3 regions of the Mesorhizobium sp. P170090 genome follow, and region 1 is predicted to be linked to each of the others. Evidence: riboswitches for the same ligand, from Rfam matches in the RefSeq annotation. Region 1 holds a riboswitch; each other region holds the start of a gene.
What was found. Region 1 has a riboswitch for cobalamin ahead of AC3EML_RS23780 (CbtB domain-containing protein). Riboswitches for the same ligand answer to the same signal wherever they lie in the genome.
Positions count from the first base shown of each region.

Region 1 (3,268 bases):
GGGGACTGCGACCTACGAGAACCCCCACCCCGATCCGCTTCGCGGATCGACCCTCCCCACGAAACCCCTCAAAACTCGATCCCCTGCTGCGCCTTCACGCCGGCCGAAAAATGATGCTTCGTCACGCCCATCTCCGTCACCAGATCCGCCGCCTCGACCAGCGCCGGCTTGGCGTTGCGGCCGGTGACGACGACATGCAGACCTTCGCGCCGCGCTTTCAGCGCCGCCACCACTCTGTAGAGATCGAGATAGTCGTAACGCAGCGCGATGTTCAGTTCGTCCAGCACGACGAGGCTGATCGAGGGATCGGCGATCAGTTCCAGCGCCTTGGCCCAGGCGGCTTCGGCCGCCTTAATGTCGCGCTTCAGATCCTGCGTCTCCCAGGTGAAACCCTCGCCCATCGTGTGCCAGACGACGCGGTCGCCAAACGCCGCGAAGGCATCCTTCTCGCCGGTGTGCCATTTGCCCTTGATGAACTGGACGATTCCGACGCGCTTGCCATAGCCGAGCATGCGCAGCGCCAGCCCGAAGGCAGCCGTGGTCTTGCCCTTGCCGGGTCCGGTGTTGACGATCAGCAGCCCCTTCTCGACCGTCTTTTCCGCGACCTCGGCGTCCTGCACCGCCTTGCGCTTGGCCATCTTGGCGCGATGGCGCTCTTCGTCTTTTGTGTCGATATCGGTCATCTCATTTCACCTTGAGCGGCAGCCCCGCCACCATCAGAAGCACCATATCAGCTACGACCGCGATCTGCTGGTTGAGCCGGCCGGCGGCATCGCGGAACCGGCGTGCCAGCGCATTGTCGGGCACGATGCCTTGTCCGACTTCGTTGGAGACCACGAACCACGGTCCGCGCGGCCGCGAAAGCACATCGGCCAGCCGCCGGCACTCCCCCTCCAGATCATGATCGGCCAGCATATGATTGGTCAGCCACAGCGTCAGGCAGTCGACAAGCACCGGCTGGTTGTCCGGCAATGCCTCGAGCGCACCGGCAAGATCAAGCGGGGCGTCGATGGTCGCCCACCCCTCGCCACGGCGCGAGCGGTGCTGCGCGATGCGCTCGCGCATTTCGCCGTCATAGGCTAGCGCGGTGGCGATATAAGCCCATGGCGGCAGCAACGCCGTCGCCAAAGTTTCGGCATGCGCGCTCTTGCCGGAGCGCGCACCGCCGATGATGAAGGTCAAACTGCGATCAGGCAAAGCTGTCGCGCAGGCTGGTCGCGGTGCCGGCGAAGCGCGCGCGCACTACACCGACAACTGCGCCGAGCACCAGCCAGAACACCAGATTGGTCAGCGTCACCGCCACCACGAACTGATGATGCAGGCCCTCCGGGATCGGCGTTACGAAACTGTCAGGCTGCGGCGCGCCGACAATATGCGGGGCGACGATCAGGACGACGGCGAGCACGGTCAGGGGCGCCGACGTGCGGAAGGTGATAAGGGCAAGACCGATCGCCGTTGTCATCACCGTTGCCCACCACCAGATCTGGCGCTGCATGAGATCGGCCGCCGGCATTGCCGGCAGTTCCGGCGGCAGGCCGAGGCCCGGCGCCAGCGTGAACACGGCAAAGCCGGCCAAGCCCCAGAACACGCCCTGGCGCCAGCTGCCGATGCCGCCGGCGAACTCGGAAACCGCCACCAGGACCAGCGCGAAGCCGATGCCGGTGACGATATTGGCGACGACACTGAAGGCGAAACGCTCGAAGCCGTCGGCCGGCGCCCAGCCTTCGTCCTCCGCCGGCGCGGCTGCTTCAGCCGGTGCTGCGCTGCTCACCGCATTTTCCGCCGGCGCGGCGGTGCTCATGGCATCGGTGTCCGCAGCGTTGGCGGCGGGCGCCGCGGCATGCTGATGCTCATGGCCGCCACCAGCCTTTTCGTAGACCTCCGCCTTGAGGATCAGCGGCACGGTGGCGTAGGCCTGCATGCAGGCGAGAGCGACACCCGCCACGAGCCCTGCGATCGCCGCGATGAACACGACGTTGCGAAACAGGTTCATGATGTCAGATCCTCGTCAGTGGCAGGGAAACGCCATCGAATGGCGATAGTCGTGCGCCGCATTGTGGACCGCATCGATATGCGAGAAACCGACAACGCCGACGACGAAAATGCCCAGAAACGCGCTAAGCACGAGCTGCATGAAGCGCGACTGCGAGGAGACGGATGCGCCGAGGGAGACGGAAGCGGTATTCATATCTTGTCCTTTCGCCCTCCACCCGAGGGCATCGAAGTCAGTTCCCTGTCGCCGGCAGGTCTCCTGGCTCGCGGATCAGCGCCCTTCCCCACCTTCCCGAGGAAAAATCCTCAGTGGCTTGGAGAGGACTACCGCACACAGTTGCGGGGGCAGCCACGGCATTGGGCAACAAGTCAGCCCTCACCGCATTCCCTCTTGGTCCCTAACGGAACCGACGACATGCATGACTATAGGCTGAAACGGCCGCATCCGGCAAACCAAATTCCGCCGGCCAACAGCGCGAATGCGCCATGCGGCGTTACGGGTTCAACGCGGTGATCCGCTCGGCAACCAGCCGCTGCAGCCGCCACAGATGGCGATCGTGAATGCCGCGCTCTTCAAGGTTTTTCACCGTGTTGTAGAGATAGTCGGCGCCCGATCCCCAGTGCCCGCAGGACGTGGCCAGCCTTTCGACGATCTTGCCTTCGTCGAGCGGGCCGGAATAGGTCAGGCCGTTGCGGTTGATCACGAAGGCCAATGCCCTGAGCGGTCCGGCCTCGCTTGCAAGCTTCAGCATGCGCGGCCGGTAGCTTGTCGGCTTCAGCGTGACTTCGCGCCGGAAAAGCCGGCCCAACTGCTCGCGCCGGTTATTGTCGGTCAGCCGAAAGGCGACGCCCTTGCATTGTCCGCCACGGTCCAGCGCCATCATCAGGCCGGGGCTGACCTTGGTGCCGCGCCAGCGCGTCATGTTCATGCAAAAGGACCGATGCCAGCCGCGCGCCAGCGCAACGCGGTCCTCGACATAATCTATTTCCGGTTTCCAGATCAGCGATCCATAGCCGAACAGCCATAGCGGTTCGCTATCCGGGAGTTCGACCTGCAATTCATCCAGAAGCGCGTCATAGTCGGCTTCATCGAGATGCATCGCGTCCGGATCAGGCCCGGGGTCCCTGCTCTCGCGCCAGCAGCGCGCGACCAGCTCCGGCGTAAGCGACATCTGTCGTGCGGCCACGTCCGAATCCCCCCAATTCCGAATGTCCCATGTCCACGACATGATTATGCGCCGCGCCTGCAACCGGCAATGCGGCACTCTGATTGACA
Region 1 is NZ_JBYNWH010000001.1:4,900,766-4,904,033, forward strand. Features, by position in the region: gene cobO (cob(I)yrinic acid a,c-diamide adenosyltransferase) at 69-683, opposite strand; gene cobU (bifunctional adenosylcobinamide kinase/adenosylcobinamide-phosphate guanylyltransferase) at 685-1,197, opposite strand; gene AC3EML_RS23775 (CbtA family protein) at 1,190-1,993, opposite strand; gene AC3EML_RS23780 (CbtB domain-containing protein) at 2,009-2,188, opposite strand; cobalamin riboswitch at 2,225-2,419, opposite strand; gene AC3EML_RS23785 (gamma-glutamylcyclotransferase) at 2,487-3,179, opposite strand.

Region 2 (3,268 bases), 3.6 Mb from region 1:
GGCCACGGTGCCGATTGCAACGCCGGCGTCAGCCAAGGGTGCGGCGGTCAGCTTCGGCGTGCGGCCGGAGGATTTGTCGGTCGCCACCGGCACGGAATATCTTTTCGAGGGCGTGGTGGACTATGTCGAGCAGCTCGGCGAGGTGCAGCTGGTCTATATCGATATCGGTCGCGCCGACCTGCCATTGGTGACCAAGCTGCCCGGCAATGTCGAGGTCAAGCGCGGGGCAAAGCTGCGGCTGACCGCGGATGCCGGGGACCTGCACATCTTCGACGCCGATGGGCACTCCTTCTCGCTCAAGCCGGTGGAAGTGAAGGCGGCTTGAGATAGCTGCGTCGTACAGGCATGAAAAAAGAGCGGCGGGCCAGGCCCGCCGCTCTTTTTTCAAGCTTCGGCTGTTAGTTGTTGCCGAACCGATCCCTGTCGCTGCTCTGAGGAACGAACTTCTGTTGGTCGTCCGACGAGTTCAGCAGCTTGTAGACCGCCGAGTTGGTGCCGGTCGATGAGGTGCGGGTGGTGTCGACGGCAGCGGCCGGCTGGTTGGCGCCATTGGAGCCATAATTGTCGCTGCCGGCAAAGGCAGCGCTCGAAATAGCCAGAAGGGCTGCGGTGGCAAGAACGATCTTCTTCATTTTAGTCTCCTGAATTTTTCTGATGTCGCCAGCTGCAGCGGATAAGCCCGCCGCGTGCTGGGAAACCGGCTTTTAACGGCCGAAAAGGTTACGGTCGGCACCGTGGGCAGGCGTCTGCTCGGTCGAAACCGACTTCTCAACCGAAGCGGTGTGGCCGCTGTCGGTCCACGTAACCGCTGGCTGGTTGGCGCCGTTGGAACCGTAGTTGTCGCTGCCGGCGAAAGCGCTGCCGGAGATGGCCAAAACGGCGGCGGCAGCAAGGATGAGCTTTTTCATTTTCAAACACTCCTGAATTTTTTGGGATCCGAGAGCGACGGGTTAGCCGCTCTCCTTTGGTCGGGATCAGCGATTGCCGTAGAGGTCGCGGTCGGCGCCCTGAACGACAGGCTGCTTGTCAGCGTGCGCCGGCTTCTGAATGGAAGCCGTATACGAGCTGTCGACCGAGACGGCTGGCTGGTTCGCACCATTGGAACCGTAATTGTCGCTACCGGCGAAGGCGCTGCCGGTGATCGCCAAAACGGCTGCGGCAGTGAGGATGATCTTTTTCATTTTTAGTACTCCAGTTTGTCTGTCCGTCTAGCGGCGTGTCTTGGGAGGAATTCGCGTCGTTCGGACAGCCCCGATGTGGGAAAGCCATAGGCTGGTTTCCAATCACGAAGTTGTTCCGTGTGGACCACGGTCCTGCACCTTGAAATTGTGCCAGGAAGTTCCTTCATGGCTGTTTACTGTATTGTTTTCAGTTGCTTATGTCGAACCGAGTGGTTCGCTCCGGTGTCGGTTTCCGGGCCGTCGTTCACACCGTCCTGCACGCATTGTCAACAGAAACGAACCGTTCGGTTCGATTAGAGATTGCTAATAGTAACTTTTCGATACCGTTGAGCCCTTTTTGCCCCCGATCGGAACTGGATCCGCAGCAATTCGAAACGGCGATGATGGCGCCGCAAGACAGGATCTCAGCCCTTCGGTGGTCGGCGGGGCGTATGCCGCGCGTGTCGCGCCGCATGGATATGATGTCGCTTTCATGCCGACGTCGCGATCGCTGCCGTGATTAGATGATCGCATCTCAGGTGCCGCTTCGTGACGACGCAGCGGAGAATTGGGAAGCCGGTCAGAATCCGGCGCTGCCCCCGCAACGGTGGTGGAGTTGAAGTCGCAACGGGAGACCACTGGGCAAGAGCCTGGGAAGGTGTCGCGATGGTCCGCAAGGACAACTCCAGAGCCCGGAAACCAGCCCGAGATGCCTAGACTCGACTGATCGCGGTGGGCGGTCAAGAGGTGGATAGTGCATGTCCGGAGCCGCGCCGGCCTGCGTCCGATCCTTCCTCCATCACCACCAAGTTCAGTCCTTAAACCACGAGGACAGAACTATGGATACGCGCAACGACATGCTGAGGCTCCTGAACGGCCGCAAGCAAGGCTTTTCGCTGGAACAGCCCTTCTACACCGACCCGGACTATTTCAAGCTCGACATGGAGCTCATCTGGTATCGGGACTGGCTGTTCATCGGCCATGATTGCGAACTGCCGAAGCCCGGCAGCTATATCACCGTGCAGATCGGCGATTATCCGGTGGTGCTGGTCCGCGACCAGAAGGGCAACATCAACGCCTTTCACAATTCCTGCCGCCATCGCGGCAGCCGTGTCTGCAACACTGAGAAGGGCATGGCGGCAAAGCTTGTCTGCCCTTATCACCAGTGGACCTACGAGCTTGACGGCCGGCTGCTGTTTGCCCGCCAGATGGCCGACGGTTTCGACAAGAGCCAGTTCGGCCTGAAGCCCGTCGCCTGCGAGAGCGTCGGCGGCTACATCTTCATCTGCCTGGCGAAAGAACCTGCCGACTTTGCCCCGATGCGCGCCATGATAGAGCCCTACCTCAAGCCGCACCGGCTGAATGAAGCCAAGGTCGCCTTCGAGAGCACCATCATCGAGAAGGGCAACTGGAAGCTGGTCTGGGAAAACAACCGCGAATGCTATCACTGCGCCGGCAATCATCCAGAGCTGTGCAAGACATTCCCCGAAGCGCCGACGGTGACCGGCGTGCAGGGCGCCGACAGCGATCCGGAGATGCTGGCGCACTGGGCGAAATGCGAGGCGGCGGGCCTGCCGAGCAAGTTCCGCATCGATCCGGCCGGGCAATACCGCGCCACCCGCGCGCCGCTGCTGCGCGATGCCGTCAGCTACACGATGTCGGGAAAGCGCGCGGTGACGAAGAACCTGTCCGACACTGTTGCCGCCGACCGCATCGGCACCTTGATGCACTACCACTATCCGACGACCTGGAACCACATACTGATCGACCATGCGGTCACCTTCCGGGTGCTGCCGATCAGCGCCACGCAAACCGCGGTGACGACCAAGTGGCTGGTGCACAAGGATGCGGTCGAGGGCGTCGACTACAACCTTGAGGAGCTCACCCATGTCTGGACCGAGACCAACGACCAGGACCGCCGCATCGTCGAGGAAAACGCCTTCGGCATCCTGTCGCCGGCCTATGAGCCCGGCCCCTATTCGGAGCTGCATGAGGGCGGCGTGATCCAGTTCGTCGAATGGTACGCGGCCTTCATCGGCCCGCGCCTTGCCGAAGGCGGCCGGCCGGCGCTGCGCAGCGTCGCGTGAACTGGAGCAGGCGAAGAGGGA
Region 2 is NZ_JBYNWH010000001.1:1,257,255-1,260,522, forward strand. Features, by position in the region: gene AC3EML_RS06250 (ABC transporter ATP-binding protein) at 1-325, shown strand, start outside; gene AC3EML_RS06255 (DUF680 domain-containing protein) at 399-632, opposite strand; gene AC3EML_RS06260 (DUF680 domain-containing protein) at 705-908, opposite strand; gene AC3EML_RS06265 (DUF680 domain-containing protein) at 975-1,181, opposite strand; cobalamin riboswitch at 1,681-1,882, shown strand; gene AC3EML_RS06270 (aromatic ring-hydroxylating oxygenase subunit alpha) at 2,000-3,247, shown strand.
Region 2: linked by a shared signal. The riboswitch ahead of AC3EML_RS06270 (aromatic ring-hydroxylating oxygenase subunit alpha) and the one ahead of AC3EML_RS23780 (CbtB domain-containing protein) in region 1 are both predicted to bind cobalamin.

Region 3 (3,268 bases), 2.9 Mb from region 1:
TCTTCGGCAAGGTGTCGAACGATCCGCTCGGCGAAATCTACGCCCACGACATCCATGCCCAGGGCGTTGCCTTCGACACCAGGCCGCTCGAGGGCCAGCCGCCGACGGCGCGCTCGATGATCTTCGTCACCCCCGACGGCGAGCGCTCGATGAACACCTATCTCGGCGCCTGCATCGAACTCGGGCCGGAAGACGTCGAGGCCGACAAGGCGTCGGGCGCCAAGGTCACCTATTTCGAGGGCTATCTGTGGGATCCGCCGCGCGCCAAGGAGGCGATCCGGCAGACGGCGAAGCTCGCACACGAGGCCGGGCGCGAAGTGTCGATGACGTTGTCTGATTCGTTCTGCGTCGACCGCTACCGGGACGAGTTCCTCGAGCTGATGCGCTCGGGCACTGTCGACATCGTCTTTGCCAACAGCCACGAGATCAAGTCGCTCTACCAGACAAAATCCTTCGACGAGGCGCTGGCGGCTATCCGCAAAGACTGCAAGATTGCCGCCGTCACCCGCTCCGAAAAAGGCTCAGTGATCGTGCGCGGCGACGAGACCGTCACCATTCAGGCGACGACGATCCGCGAACTGGTCGACACCACCGGCGCCGGCGACCTCTATGCCGCCGGTTTCCTCTACGGCTACACCTCGGGGCGCAGCCTGAAGGATTGCGGCGATCTCGGCTCGCTGGCCGCCGGGCTGGTGATCCAGCAGCTCGGGCCACGGCCGCGGCAGAATCTGCGCAGCGAGGCGGAAGGGGCTGGGTTGCTGTAGATGCGCCGGCAACTAACCAGCCGCCCTACTGACGCGATGACCGCAGTGGCGGAACTGTGTCAAAGCTCGCTGATAGCGACAGCCATTCGCTTCGGAGAACTGACCCATGCTGCTGCCGTGAAGCTCGCTGGAGGAGCGGTGCAAGGCGTGCTTGCCATGACGGCATTCACCGTCATCCAGATCGTCACCAGCATTTTCCAGAAGCTCAGCTTGGGGAAGGCCAGTAAGGTTCCTGAGGTAACGGAGAACTCGCGGCGTCCGTCGGACTTGACTTGCGATCACGTCCCACGATGCCGAATGCGGGCAGCAGACTGAATATTTCACAATGCTAGACAAAGGCGTAAAAGCGCGATCACATAACTACATAAACATTTCGTTATGCGTCATTGACAAAAGAGCGAACTGCTGTGATTGTCTGCGTGTCGTGGTTCTCGCGTGCGGCGCTGCCGCAGCGGAGCTAAGAGGGAAGCCGGTGCGATGCCGGCGCTGCCCCCGCAACTGTTAGCGGCGAGCCAACCCCGCGAGCCAGGAGGCCTGCCACGCGAATTACGTCCACGGGCGGGGTGTCTCGGTGGCCGCTGCAACCCGGCGTTGATGCCGGCCTGCTAGCGCCTTCCTTGTCACCGACGCCCCAATCACCGGGGTATGACATGACTGTCTCTCAGCAAATTCCTGTAGCAACGCTCGGCGTGCCGCGCTTCGGTCGTCGGCGAGAACTGAAATTCGCGCTTGAAAGCTACTGGTCCGGAACATCGTCCGCTGGCGACCTTCTCACGACGTCGAAGGCGCTCCGTGCCGCTAGCTGGGAAGAGCAGCGCGATCGCGGCGTGTCGAAAATCCCGTCGAACGACTTCTCGCTTTACGACCATGTGCTCGACACCGCAGCCATGGTCGGGGCCGTTCCGTCCCGTTACGGCTGGAATAGCGGCGAGGTCCCACTTGACATCTACTTCGCAATGGCGCGCGGCAACCAGGGTCAGACGGAGGATTGTGGACACGCTGGTTACCAGGAGGAGGCTCATGGACCTGGTGTAACCGCGATGGAAATGACCAAGTGGTTTGACACCAACTACCACTACATTGTGCCGGAACTCGATGATGATCAGACGTTCGCCCTCTCGTCATCGAAGCCGGTCGATTACTTCCTCGAGGCTAAAGCTCTCGGCATTCACACACGCCCAGTCATCCTTGGACCCATCACCTTCCTCAAGCTGGCGAAATCGCCTGCCGAGGGGTTCGGTCCCATCGCTCTCCTACCGCGGCTGCTGCCGGTTTACGAGCAGCTTCTGGAGAGGCTGAAGCTGTCGGGAGCCGACTGGGTGCAGATCGATGAGCCAGCGCTTGTCCTCGATCTGAACCCGAACGAACGAGCTGCGTTCGAATTCGCCTATGGCCAGCTGTCGAAAGCCGCGCCCGAGCTGAAGATCATGCTGGCTACGTATTTCGGGTCGCTGGGAGACAATCTCGAAACCGCGATTTCTCTGCCCCTGGCCGGCCTGCATATTGATCTCGTGCGCGCTCCCGAGCAGCTGGAAACGGTGGCTCGGCTCGCTCCGAAGGATCTGGTGCTCTCGCTTGGCTTGATCGATGGCCGCAACGTCTGGCGTGCGAACCTGCCCGCCATTCTCGACCGCATCAAACCGATCGTCGCCGGCTGGCCCTTGGACCGCGTCGAGATCGCGCCTTCTTGCTCGATGCTGCATGTGCCGATTGATCTGCGCATGGAGACGGAACTCGACGCGGACATCAGGTCGTGGCTCGCCTTCGCGGCCCAGAAGACCGACGAGCTGGTCTTGCTGGCCCGGGCCCTGTCCCAAGGCAGGGATGCGGTGGCAGGCGCGTTGAAAGCGTCTGCCGAGGCTGCCGCCACGCGCGTGACATCCACGAGGATCCATGACCCGCTTGTTCAGGGGCGGATCGCTAGCATTCAGGACAGCGCGAAGCGACGAGAGAGCGCTTTTGGCGAGCGCTCCAGAGTCCAGGCCGGCTCACTCGGGCTGCCGCCGTTCCCGACGACGACCATCGGGTCCTTCCCGCAGACGCCGCAGGTACGCAAGGCGCGGGCCGCTCATGCGAAGGGCCAGCTGAGCTATGTCGACTATGAGACGTTCCTGAAGAAGGAGATCGAGGCTGCAATTCGCTGGCAGGAAGAGATCGGGCTGGACGTGCTGGTGCATGGTGAGTTCGAGCGAAACGACATGGTACAGCATTTCGGCGAGCAGTTGTCCGGCTTCGCGCTCACCCAGCATGCCTGGGTACAAAGCTATGGGTCGCGCTACGTGCGTCCCCCCATCATTTTCGGCGACGTATCGAGGCGCAATCCGATGACAGTGCGCTGGTGGCAATTCGCCCAGTCGCTTACGGAAAAGCCCGTGAAGGGAATGCTCACAGGCCCAGTCACCATTCTCAACTGGTCTTTTGTTCGCGACGACGTACCCCGCTCCGAAGCCTGCCGCCAGATCGCGCTCGCCATCCGCGACGAAGTGACGGATCTCGAAAGATCC
Region 3 is NZ_JBYNWH010000001.1:1,964,376-1,967,643, reverse strand. Features, by position in the region: gene AC3EML_RS09425 (adenosine kinase) at 1-764, shown strand, start outside; cobalamin riboswitch at 1,173-1,320, shown strand; gene metE (5-methyltetrahydropteroyltriglutamate--homocysteine S-methyltransferase) at 1,415-3,268, shown strand, end outside.
Region 3: linked by a shared signal. The riboswitch ahead of metE (5-methyltetrahydropteroyltriglutamate--homocysteine S-methyltransferase) and the one ahead of AC3EML_RS23780 (CbtB domain-containing protein) in region 1 are both predicted to bind cobalamin.